4 regions of the Oceanobacter sp. ABM4_470 genome follow, and region 4 is predicted to be linked to each of the others. Evidence: predicted binding sites of a transcription regulator. Region 4 holds the regulator's gene; each other region holds the start of a gene.
The links. Region 4 encodes sigma-54, which starts transcription at its own class of promoters, with help from an activator protein. Its sites were predicted from a motif close to TGGCACNNNNNTTGCTNT; they were not measured.

Region 1 (3,111 bases), 2.0 Mb from region 4:
TCCAGCCAGCCGCAGGCATCGATGATTCGCGGGCCGGTGGAAGCCTTTGCCAACCGCTTGAAGAAAAACCTCAAGCAAATCGACAAGTGGGCCAAGCGCGAAGAGATCTTCAGCTATCGGGTGTACGACCAGGATTTGCCAGAGTACGCGGTGGCTGTCGACATCTACACCGATGCCCGTGATCCACTCAGTGGCCGCTGGTTGCACGTGCAGGAATACGTGCCACCCAAGTCCATTGATGAAGCCAAGGCCGAACGTCGCTTGCTCGACGTGCTGGCAGTCTTGCCTGAAGTAACAGGCGTTAGTGCAGATCAAATCGTGCTGAAGCGTCGTGAGCGTCAGGCGGGTAAAAAGCAGTACGAGAAACAAAGCACCGATGGCGTTGCTCGTCACCGTTTCCCGACCCGCGAAGGTCAGGCACAAGTGTGGGTAAACCTGAAAGACTACCTGGACACCGGTCTGTTTCTGGATCACCGTCCAACCCGTCTGGACATTGCCAAGCGCATTGCCAAACTGCCGGCGCCGAAGTTTCTTAACCTGTTCTGCTACACCGCAACCGCCAGTGTGCACGCCGCCAAGGCCGGTGCCATGTGTACCAGCGTGGATATGTCACGTACTTACCTGAACTGGGGCAAGGACAATTTTGAGCTGAACGGTATCAAAGCGGGCAAGCACGAATTTATTCAGGCGGATTGCTTGCAGTGGTTGGCTGACTGCTCTGGCAAATACGACCTGATCTTTATGGACCCGCCAACCTTCTCCAACTCCAAGCGCATGGAAGGGGTGCTGGATATTCAACGGGACCATGTTCGCTTGATTGAACAAGCCATGGCCTGCCTGAACCCGGGCGGCTTGCTGATCTTCTCGACCAACTTGCGTAAATTCGCCATGGATACCGATGCCTTGCAAGCAGGAGCCGCAGGCCCGCTGAAAATCCAGAACGTCAGTAAGAAGTCTGTGCCGCAGGACTACGCCCGTCGTCCAAATATTCACCACTGCTTTCATATTGAGCGAGCGTAATTGCATGGCCAATACGGCTGCCCATTAGTGGCGGCCGTATTTGTATGGCTTGATACTTTGGCGGTGCGCAGTGCGCACCCTGCAAATGGACATGTAGCCAGTTGTAGGTCTGATATTGTTGGTCTGATAAAGACGCGAAGCGGCTGCCATCTGACATCTTGTATGTGCGGCGTTGGCTGGCGCTCTCTTCTCTCCAGCTTACGTTGTTGTACTTGTAGGAGGGATCGGGGCGCGTAGCCTTATTCCCGATGTGCTCCAGTGCGCGATGCTCACCCTATCTATTGCCTTGCGGCTATGACATGGCTTCTCGAGAGCAAGCTCTCTCTCCCACAATGTCTGCTGACACCTGACACCTGACACCTGACACCTGACACATTCCAATAAAACGCACCAAAATAAACGCATACTTAATGCTTGTGTTTTTATCTGGTGCATAAATCGGTTTTTCTTGGCGACGCTCGACCCTCCGAAATCTTTTTATCTTCTGGATTTTGCTCGTCTGTGGTGCTGTGTTTATCTGCAATGCCTTGTTTTGAGTCTTAAATGTCACCTTGATATGTGACAAAGATGACAAAGTTGGTACACATCCTGCTAATACCAATCCCTCTAAGAGAATAAGCACTCTTAAAGTGCAAAAAGCGCTGGTGGTGACCCTTTCACTAACCGGCGAGAACGACATAACGAAACAGAGGGGAAATTCTTGTGGAAAGTCTGGATCTGACAGGCGTAAACAGCGCAGTTGAAACACTGATGTCTGGCACCAATACGCTTTTTATCCTGCTGGGCGCCATTATGGTGTTGTTGATGCATGGAGGCTTCGCATTTCTGGAGGTGGGTACTGTCCGCCACAAAAACCAGGTTAATGCACTGGTCAAGATTCTGACCGACTTCGGGGTTTCAACCCTGGCTTACTTCTTTATTGGTTACCAAATTGCCTACGGCAGCAATTTCTTTGCCGGTGCCAGTGAACTGACCGTAAACAACGGCTACGAGCTGGTGAAGTTCTTCTTCCTGCTGACCTTTGCTGCTGCAATTCCAGCCATTGTGTCTGGTGGTATTGCTGAGCGTGCCAAGTTCTATCCATTCCTGCTGGCGTCGTTCCTGATTGTGGCGTTTGTGTACCCATTCTTCGAAGGCATCATCTGGAACGGTAACTATGGCTTCCAGAGCTGGTTGGAAGAAAGCTACGGTGCGGGTTTCCATGATTTCGCCGGCTCTATTGTGGTTCACGGTGTGGGCGGCTGGATTGCGTTCGCGGCTATTTACCTGCTGGGTTCCCGTAACGGTCGTTACCGCAACGGTAAGGTGGTTGCCTTTGCACCGTCCAACATTCCATTCCTTGCGCTGGGTGCGTGGATTCTGACCGTTGGCTGGTTTGGCTTTAACGTGATGTCTGCTCAAACCGTGGATGGCATTTCCGGTCTGGTGGCCGTGAACAGCCTGATGGCCATGGTAGGCGGTACGTTGGTTGCTATGCTGGTTGGCAAGAATGACCCTGGCTTTATCCATAACGGCCCACTGGCTGGTCTGGTGGCTGTGTGTGCCGGTTCCGACATCATGCACCCAATTGGCTCTCTGGTCGTTGGTGGTGTAGCAGGTGCTCTGTTCGTGTACGTGTTCACCCTGGCGCAGAACAAGTTCAGCAAGTTTGACGACGTGCTGGGTGTATGGCCGCTGCACGGTCTGTGTGGTGTGTGGGGTGCGATTGCCGCTGGTATCTTTGGTTCCGAAGCCATGGGTGGCCTTGGTGGCGTGAGCATGATGGCTCAGATCATCGGTACGGTTGCGGGTGTGGTGATTGCGATTGGCGGTGGTTTCATCGTTTACGGTCTGGTGAAGGCGGTTGCTGGTTTGCGTCTGAACGAAGAAGACGAGTTCAACGGCGCAGACCTGAGCATTCACAAAATCAGCTCAACCTGTGATGACTGATCGTGACTGCCTGACGGCTGCCTGGAAATAACAAAAAAGCGCCCATGGGCGCTTTTTTGTTGTCTGTCATTCGCTTACAGCACGGATTCGAAGCATTCCAGCTGCGGCGGACCCATGTAGATATCCTTGCGGGCACCGCCTGCGTTGGCGTGGGCCTTACGA
Region 2 (3,111 bases), 1.9 Mb from region 4:
CACCGATGGCAATCAGGCCTTCTGGCGTGATCTCACCGCCCGGTACACGAGGCACAACGGAGTAAGTACCGTCTTTCTGCATGTTGCCCAGGAAGATATCGTTGGTGTCTTGCAGGCCAATATGCTCGTCTTTCAATACGTATTCATTGTTGAACGACGCCAGAATGGAGCCAATGGCCGGCTTACAGATTTCACAGCCACAACCGCCGTTGCCTTCGTTGGCCAACACCTCAGCAAAGGTGCTGTAGCCTTTCACGCGAATCACATCTGCCAGTTCACGACGGGTGTACGAGAAGTGCTCACAAATATCCGTGTTCACTTCCATGCCCAGCGCTTCCATCTCGGCATCCATCACCTGCTTCACCAGTGCGGTACAACCACCACAACCGCTGGTCGCTTTGGTCTCGCCCTTGATGTCAGGCATGGTGCAACAACCACCCTGCACTGCTTTGGAAATATCGCCTTTGGTAACGTCGTAGCAAGAACAGATCTGTGCGGTTTCCGGCAGCGCAGAAACACCCAGTCCAATCGGCTCAGCGCCGTCTGATGCAGGTAGAATCAGTGACGCCGGATTGCCTGGAATGTCCATGTCGTTCAGCATCAGCTGCAGCAAGGTGCCATACGCTTCGGAATCACCGACCAGTACCGCACCCAACAGCTTTTTGCCGTCGGCGGAGACGATCAAGCGCTTGTACACTTCGGCAATGTCGTCGTTAAACACATAGCTCTGGCTACCCGCCGTGTGGCCGTGTGCGTCGCCAATGGAGGCAACCTCAACACCCAGCAGTTTCAGCTTGGTGCTCATATCGGCACCCTGGAACGCCAGCGCTGGCTCCTGATGCGTGATCAGGCTATCAACGATGTGATTGAAGGCCACCTTGGCCATCTGGTAACCCGGAGCCACCAGACCGTAGATTTTGTTGTCCCACAGGGCACATTCGCCGATGGCATAAATGTCATCGTTGGAGGTTTGGCAGTAATCGTTAACAACGATGCCGCCGCGCTCGCCGATATCGAGGCCAAACTGACGAGCCAGTTCGTCTTGTGGGCGAATACCGGCAGAGAACAGGATCATGTCGGTTTCAAGGAAGGAGCCATCAGCAAAGTTCATGCGGTAACGGCATTCTTCACCAGCAACGATTTCCTTGGTGTTCTTTTCCACGTGGACTTGTACGCCGAGGTCTTCGATCTTGCGACGCAGCAGCTTACCGCCGCCTTCGTCGAGCTGAACGGCCATCAGACGTGGAGCAAATTCAACAACGTGGGTTTCAAGGCCCGCTTCTTTCAGTGCGTTAGCGGCTTCCAGACCCAACAGGCCACCACCAACAACCACACCGGTTTTGCTGACCTTGGCAGATGCTTCGATGTTCTCAAGGTCTTCGATGGTGCGGTACACCAGGCAGTGATCCTGGTCTTTACCCGGGATTGGAGGCACAAAAGGAAAAGAACCGGTAGCCAGAACCAGTTTGTCGTAACCCTCTTTACGACCACTGGCGGTGGTGATGGTTTTTGCGTGGGAGTCAATCTCAACCACTTTGTCATTCAGGGTGTAGATAACGCCCTGCGACTGGTATTCGGCTTCGGTGGTCAGTGCCAGATCATCGGCGCTGGAGCCGGAGAAGTACTTGCTGAGCTGCACCCGGTCGTAGGCCAGGCGGTCTTCTTCAGCGAAGGTAATGATATCGAATTCGGATGCGTGGTCAGAAGTAACCAGCGTATTGATAAAGTTGTGGCCAACCATTCCGTTGCCAACAACGACGATGCGTTTCTTGCTCATGTGAGGGGTCTCTCTATCTTGTCATCAGGCTTTTTCTCCTTATGTGCATCGTTGCGCTGACCAATCCGGGCGTCGTTGCCATGGACGGACATCAGAGTTGCTGTAGCAAGTCAGGTGCCAAATCAGCAAATGGATGTCGTATTTCGTGTCCAAATGCCATTTGGCAAGTCAGACAAAGGCAATATCAGTTCCTTTTTACGACTCGCTACGCCGGCTGAAATACGGGATAAAAAGGCGCGTTCATGGGCTTTATTGGTAGTTTTACCAGCTCACCAATGGCCGACTGAGCATCACACCACCTCAAGACAGAGACCCAAAAGAAATAGCAACGCGACAGCTGGCCCCTCTATCGCATGAGCTTGAACAACGAATCTTTGACCGAGCAAAACCACACAAATCGCACCATGAAAGTGCGCCACGCACCACAAGCAAACAAATTCAGTCGCATTTGTCATGCTTTGGTCACAAAACGGCCAAGGTAATACAGCACACCATCGGCGCGACCATTATTTAACTCTTGTTCCTTTAACCACCCCCAAATAACAAGATATTCGGCACCCGACATGGGCAATGCCCTCTTCCATACTGACTGGTGCCCATGCCCATGGGCTTTAGGCCTCTATCCATGCTTTCCTGCAAACGGAGTACCCCGAAAACGACAGAACCAGTAAACAGTACAATGCAGCCGTCAGAGGCTTGTTCAAACCTCGATTGGCCAAATAATGTTGGATGTGGCACTGTTTTTGGATGTACAACGTCCAGTTGAAAACAATTTGATGGAAAGAACCGCCATATCATGGTGACCCGAAAGCTGATTTTCGGAATAGGCAAACTGCGATGAAGCCGTTTGCCCCAGCGGTTCTTTCGAGAGCAAAGGCGCTCCCCGGCTAGTCCGGCGAGCGCTTTTTTTTACCCGAAATACAGGATTCGATCATGACCACAGCCAATCACACCACTTGCACCACCTGCCCCTACTGCGGTGTTGGCTGCGGTGTTTCGGTGACCCTGGATCAGAATCAAGACCGCATCGAGCAGCAAGTATTGCCCGTAGCGGGCGACACCGCCCACCCATCGAACTTTGGCAAACTATGCGTCAAAGGCTCTGCTCTTCACGACACCCTCGACCACACCGACCGACTGCTTTACCCGTCCATACATGGCAAACGCGCCAGCTGGGACGAGAGCCTGCAACTGGTCGCCGACACCATTGCCGACGTAGTCAGCAAGCATGGGCCGGAAGCCGTCGCCATGTACGCCGCCGGCCAAATCCTCACCGAAGACTATTACGTCGCCAACAAGCTGATGAAAGGCTTTATTGGCAGTGGCAACCTCGA
Region 3 (3,111 bases), 2.1 Mb from region 4:
TTTCTCAGAGCAGTTTCCCAACACCCGGGTAGAACTGACCGAGTTCGTTATGAACGGCGGCAACGACATGCTCGAAAATGGTGAGCTGGATCTGCTGGTGACCCCAATCATGCCAGCCGGACTGAAGGGCAAACAGATTTACCGCGAGCAGTTTATCCCTGTCAGCAGCCCCGACCACCCGCTGCAATCCCGTCAGGATCTGAAACTGGAAGACCTGATGGAGTACCGCCAGATCGTTATGCGTGATGGCAGCAAGCAACGCAGGGACTCCGGCTGGCTGGGCGCCCACCAACGCTGGACGGTATCCCATACCAACACCAGCCTTAACATTGTGCGTCGTGGTTTGGGCTATGCCTGGCTGCCCATGAACTGGATTCAGACCGACCTCGACAACGGCACACTGAAGCCACTGCCCATGAAGGACGACAGTGCACGTTACGAAGACTTGTATCTGGTAGAAGCCGCTGAGGGCAGCTCAGGCCCGGCAACCCGTTATCTGGCGTCCTTGTTAAGAAAGTCTTTGTAACTGCCTTTCTCACCGTCTATCCAACCGCCTATTTAACCGTAGGGCATCGGATAGATCGTGCTGACGGCAGAAAGAGGACTCGCCCCTGAGACTTTTAGTCAAGCCCACGCACCCAAATAGTGCGTGAGTTTATTTTTTAAACACTCCATTCCAAAACCAATAGACCATTTTAGGACACAGATAGACAAATAACGCCAAATTTGCCCTGTACAGTATTTATTCTAACGCATGAACGGTTAATTCAAACAGTCACTATTGCACCATTAAAAACCACCAGCCAAACAAACGCACCAAGACAGTGCAGTTTATAAATTTCATTTTAGATGCAAATGTGAACCAATTCACACTGGCAATTTTGCAACGCACTCAAGACGGGCTTTTGGTAAATCACACAATAGTGGTATGCACCTTGCTTTGAGTATGCGTAGCAGGGGATCTCAGGATACGGGACAGGACGTCCTGACAATTTGGAAATAGATGGCTAGGGTTCCGGCTTCGACACACAGAAGCGACTGGTCCGAGAGCGATCGACCTCAGACGCATAGCGTCAGGTTACACGGCGGGACAAAAGCCCGGGAGGCCCAGGAACAGCATGGATTTTCGCTGCATCCGAAGACCTTCTGCCGCAACGATAACCAAAAATGAGGAACTACCATGTTACGCCTGAATCGCCTGGTGCTAGCCAGTCTGGTCACCTTGGCCGCTCTGCTGCCATTCAACGCCAATGCCCAGGACAGCTTCCGTCTTGCGTGGTCTATTTATGTAGGCTGGATGCCGTGGGATTACGCCGACAAGGCAGGCATCGTCAAGAAGTGGGCCGACAAGTACGGCATCGAAATCGAAGTTGTACAAATCAATGACTATGTTGAATCCATCAACCAATACACCGCTGGCGAATTCGACGCTTGCGTGATGACCAACATGGATGCCCTGACCATTCCTGCGGCCAGCGGCGTAGACACCACCGCCCTGATCGTTGGCGACTTCTCCAACGGCAACGACGCCATCATCCTGAAAGAAGGCAACTCCATTGCCGATCTGAAAGGCAAGCCAGTTAACCTGGTTGAGCTGTCTGTTTCCCACTATCTGCTGGCCCGTGGTCTGGACAGCGTTGGCATGGCAGAAAAAGACGTATCTGTTATCAACACCTCTGATGCCGACATGGTCGCTGCCTACGGCACCGACGACGTAGAAGCTGTGGTTACCTGGAACCCACTGGTAAGCGAAATCATGACCATGCCAAACGCCAACAAGGTGTTTGACTCCAGCAAGATTCCTGGCGAAATCATCGACGCCACCATGATCAACAGCGAAGTTCTGGCCAACAATCCAAAATTCGCCAAAGCCCTGGTAGGTGCCTGGTACGAAACCATGAGCATCATGTTCAGGAACGACAAGACGGGTAAAGAAGCCCGCGCCATGATGGCTGAAGCATCCGGTACCGACCTGGCCGGTTACGACGCTCAGCTGGCCGCGACCAAAATGTTCTACAAGCCTGCCGATGCCGCCAGCTTCGTAAACAGCAAAGAACTGCCAGCCACCATGAAGTATGTTTCCGAGTTCTCTTTCCAGCACGGCCTGCTGGGTGACGGCGCTCCAGACGCAGACTTCATCGGCGTTGCTTTCCCGAACGGTACGGTCAACGGCGACATGGATAACATCCAGCTGCGCTTTACCGACAAGTACATGAAGATGGCTGCTGAAGGCAAACTGTAAGTCTGCCTGAACGCCAAGCCCTCTGGCTTCAAATAGCCAAACAAAAGCCCGGCCATGTGCCGGGCTTTTTGCATCCACTCGATCCGCTACGCTGCAACGGAGCTCAGGCTGTATCTATCAGGTCGCCAGCGACGGTTGCGCCTCACTGCGACCATCCAGCACCGAAGCGGCCAGAATCAAACCACACCCCAGCCAACCGGCCATATCCAGTGCACTTTCACCCAGCAGTTCCGCCGACAGCACAGCCGTCACCAGCTCCATGATAATGATCAGTGCCGAGCGACTGGCAGGCAGCCTGCTGACGCCCCACTGAGAGCCAAACGACATCAACATCAGCCAGGTGCAGCCATACAAAACAGCGGCCAACCACGCCCACACAGGTACCGCCGTAGCCGCGTCCTGAGCGAAAGCAACAGCACCATGGGCACCGCCGCCTTCGCCCCCCAATCCCAGCGCGACCACCAAGGTCAGAGACAGCGCCGAGCCCAGCAGCATCACGCCCACCTTGGCGACCAGCTGGGCCTGCTCGGTCTTGCGGAACAGCACGTTGTTCGCCGCGTAGGTAAAACCGGCAATCAGGCCAAGCGTATCGGCAAGTCCCCACGGCGTTGCCATAAACACATCCAGGTTATCAGGACGCAGCCCCGCCACCATGGCCACCCCGACCAACGCCATGGCAATCATCAGGGTTTTCACCAGATTGATGGATTCCTGCAACCACCATTTGCCCAACAAGGTGCTCCAGACAGGTAACAGGTAAAACAGCACCATCACCCGGACCACATTGCCCTCCATCAGTGCAATCGAAAAGCTGACATTGGCCACCCCACCAAACAGCAAGATCCCCACAAACTCCTTGCGATTGGCCA
Region 4 (3,111 bases):
TTCCAGCGGTCAAATCGTCGGTTTGCTGGGCCCCAACGGCGCCGGCAAAACCACCTGTTTCTACATGATTGTGAACCTGGTGCAGGCCGACAAGGGCCGTGTCAGCATCGACGATGAAGACATCTCCCACTTGCCGATGCACGGCCGCGCCAAGAAAGGCATTGGCTACCTGCCACAGGAAGCCTCGATCTTCCGCAAGCTCAGCGTTGAAGATAACATTCTGGCCATTCTGGAAACCCGCGACGACCTCAACAAGGCCGGCAGGCAGCAGCAACTGGAGCAATTATTGGACGAATTTCACATCCAGCACATTCGCAAAAGTGCCGGTATGGCCCTCTCCGGGGGCGAGCGCCGACGGGTCGAAATTGCCCGCGCACTGGCCGCTGAACCGTCCTTTGTGTTGCTCGATGAGCCTTTCGCAGGGGTTGACCCGATTTCTGTCGCTGACATCATGGACATCATTCGCCAGCTCAAAAACCGCGGTATCGGCGTGTTGATTACCGACCATAACGTGCGGGAAACATTGGCAATTTGCGAAAAAGCCTACATTGTAGGCGGCGGCCACATCATTGCCGAAGGCACCGCCGACGAAGTGTTGGCCAACGAACAGGTACGGGCTGTGTATCTGGGACAGGATTTCCGTCTCTGATCCGCAACGCTGCCAGAGATTCCGGTATTTCGCTGTTTGCAAAGCGAAACCATACAGGCATAGGCAGGGCGCAAAGCTTGCGTATAATGCACAGAACATGCCGATCATTGATGAACAGTAGCGCAGTATGAAAGCATCGCTTCAGTTAAAAATGGGTCAGTCGCTGACCATGACGCCACAGCTGCAACAGGCCATCCGCTTGCTGCAACTGTCGACTCTGGATCTGCAACAGGAAATCCAGGAAGCCCTGGACTCCAATCCCATGCTGGAACATGACGAGTCCGAGAACGAAGACTTCTCCTCCGAAGCCAGCAGCAACAACGACAATAACGAAACCGAAGTCACTGCCAGCACGCCGGAACCGGAAACCCAGGAACTGGGCGACCAATGGTCTGACGACAAAATGCCGGACGACCTGCCGGTTGACAGCGACTGGGACGACACCTTCCAGACCACCGCCAGCATTGCCGCAGGCCCAGGTCCTTCCGGTGACGATGATTTCGACTATGACTCCCGTCATGCCACCACCGACGACCTGCAAGGTCATCTGGAATGGCAGCTGAACCTGACGCCCATGAGCGACGTCGACCGCGAAATCGCCACTATGCTGATCGACGGTGTCGACGAAGACGGCTACCTGCACACCACCATCGAAGACGTGCTCGAAGCCATGGACCCGGAATCCGAGGTGGAACAGGAAGAAGTCGTTGCGGTACTGAAACGCCTGCAACAGTTCGACCCGGCCGGGGTGTTCGCTCGCGACCTGCGCGAATGCCTGTTGCTGCAACTGGCGCAACTGCCAAAAGACACCCCCTGGTTGACCGAGGCGCAACTGGTGATCAGCGATTTCATCAATCTGCTGGGCAGCCGCGACTACCCGACCCTGATGCGCAAAACCAAATTGAAGGAAGACAACCTCAAGGCGGTACTGCGACTGATCAAGGAGCTCAACCCGAAACCGGGGGCAGGCATCAGCGGCGAACAGTCCGAATACGTTGTCCCCGACGTCATCGTGCGTAACATCCGCGATGAATGGCGCGTCGAACTGAACCCCGACATTGCGCCGAAACTGCGCGTCAACGCCGACTACGCCTCGCTGGTGCGTCGCTCTGACAGCAGCTCCGACAACACCTTCCTGAAAGACCACCTGCAAGAGGCTCGCTGGTTCATCAAGAGCCTGCAAAGCCGCAACGACACCTTGCTGAAAGTGGCGACCAAAATTGTTGAATACCAGATCGAATTCTTCGAAGAAGGCGAAGAAAAGATGAAACCACTGGTATTGCACGACATTGCCGAAGCCGTTGGCATGCATGAATCCACCATTTCACGGGTCACCACCCAGAAATTCATGCACACCCCACGAGGCATTTTCGAGCTCAAGTATTTCTTCTCCAGCCACGTCAGCACCGACACCGGCGGAGAGTGCTCCTCGACCGCTATTCGCGCCATGATCAAGAAACTGATCAGCGAAGAAAACGCGCGTAAGCCACTGAGTGACAACAAAATTGCCACCATGCTGAGCGAAAAAGGCATTCAGGTGGCGCGACGCACCGTCGCCAAATACCGTGAAGCCATGATGATTCCACCATCAAACGAACGTAAACAGTTGATCTGATGTCAACAACAGGTCTAGTCTCAGTATTGGATCTGTAAAGGAGGAGCCGTTTTATGAGCATCACTATTAGTGGCCAACACGTTGAAGTAACGGAAGCCATGGAAGCCTATGTGAAAGAAAAACTGGTGCGCCTGGAGCGCCACGCCGACATCACGTCGGGTCAGTTTATTCTCAAGCTCGAGAAGGATCGCAAGATTGCCGAAGGCACCCTGCACGTAGCAGGTGCCGACATCAACGCAACGGCGACTCACGACGACATGTACGCAGCCATCGACCTGATGGCCGACAAACTGGATCGTCAGGTGCTTAAACACAAAGAGAAACTGGTTGCACGACAGCACGGACAAGGCTAACGCATGACCCTCCAAATCGCCGATATCCTGACCCCGGAACGCACCATCAATGACGTGACGGTTTCAAGCAAAAAGAAGTTGCTGGAGTTCATCTCCAGTCTGGTTGCGGAAGAACTGAGCGATAGCTCATCGGATGAAGTGTTCGAACGACTGCTAGGGCGCGAGCGCCTTGGCAGTACAGGTATCGGCGAGGGCATCGCTATCCCCCACTGCCGTTTGCCTCAATGTAACGAAGCCGTTGGCGTGCTGCTGCACCTGAACAACGCCATCGACTTCGACTCGATCGACCGCCAGCCGGTCGACCTGGTGTTTGCCCTGCTGGTGCCGGAAGAAGCCACCGACGAACACCTGCAAATTCTGGCCACGCTGGCGCAAAACTTCAGCCAGGCCGATTACCGTCAGAAGCTGCGAGATGCCTCTGGCAATCGCCCCCTGTTCGACGCTGCCCTGTCCTGACGGGTAGCCGAACCAGTCACTCAGCCACCGACAACCAC

Region 1: the regulator sigma-54 is predicted to act here: its motif matches at 1,598-1,615, upstream of ACXADJ_RS03890 (ammonium transporter).
Region 2: the regulator sigma-54 is predicted to act here: its motif matches at 1,880-1,897, upstream of nirB (nitrite reductase large subunit NirB).
Region 3: the regulator sigma-54 is predicted to act here: its motif matches at 925-942, upstream of ACXADJ_RS03585 (putative urea ABC transporter substrate-binding protein).

Annotation. Positions count from the first base shown of each region.
Region 1 covers NZ_JBSWTR010000001.1:889,651-892,761, forward strand. The annotation lists gene rlmKL (bifunctional 23S rRNA (guanine(2069)-N(7))-methyltransferase RlmK/23S rRNA (guanine(2445)-N(2))-methyltransferase RlmL) at 1-1,020, shown strand, start outside; gene ACXADJ_RS03890 (ammonium transporter) at 1,738-2,949, shown strand; gene hmuQ (heme-degrading protein HmuQ) at 3,024-3,111, opposite strand, start outside.
Region 2 covers NZ_JBSWTR010000001.1:944,966-948,076, reverse strand. The annotation lists gene nirB (nitrite reductase large subunit NirB) at 1-1,777, opposite strand, end outside; gene ACXADJ_RS04115 (nitrate reductase) at 2,711-3,111, shown strand, end outside.
Region 3 covers NZ_JBSWTR010000001.1:816,457-819,567, reverse strand. The annotation lists gene ACXADJ_RS03590 (LysR family transcriptional regulator) at 1-526, shown strand, start outside; guanidine-I (ykkC/yxkD leader) riboswitch at 997-1,107, shown strand; gene ACXADJ_RS03585 (putative urea ABC transporter substrate-binding protein) at 1,181-2,242, shown strand; gene ACXADJ_RS03580 (DMT family transporter) at 2,360-3,111, opposite strand, start outside.
Region 4 covers NZ_JBSWTR010000001.1:2,892,555-2,895,665, forward strand. The annotation lists gene lptB (LPS export ABC transporter ATP-binding protein) at 1-649, shown strand, start outside; gene ACXADJ_RS12730 (RNA polymerase factor sigma-54) at 777-2,264, shown strand; gene hpf (ribosome hibernation-promoting factor, HPF/YfiA family) at 2,318-2,617, shown strand; gene ptsN (PTS IIA-like nitrogen regulatory protein PtsN) at 2,621-3,073, shown strand.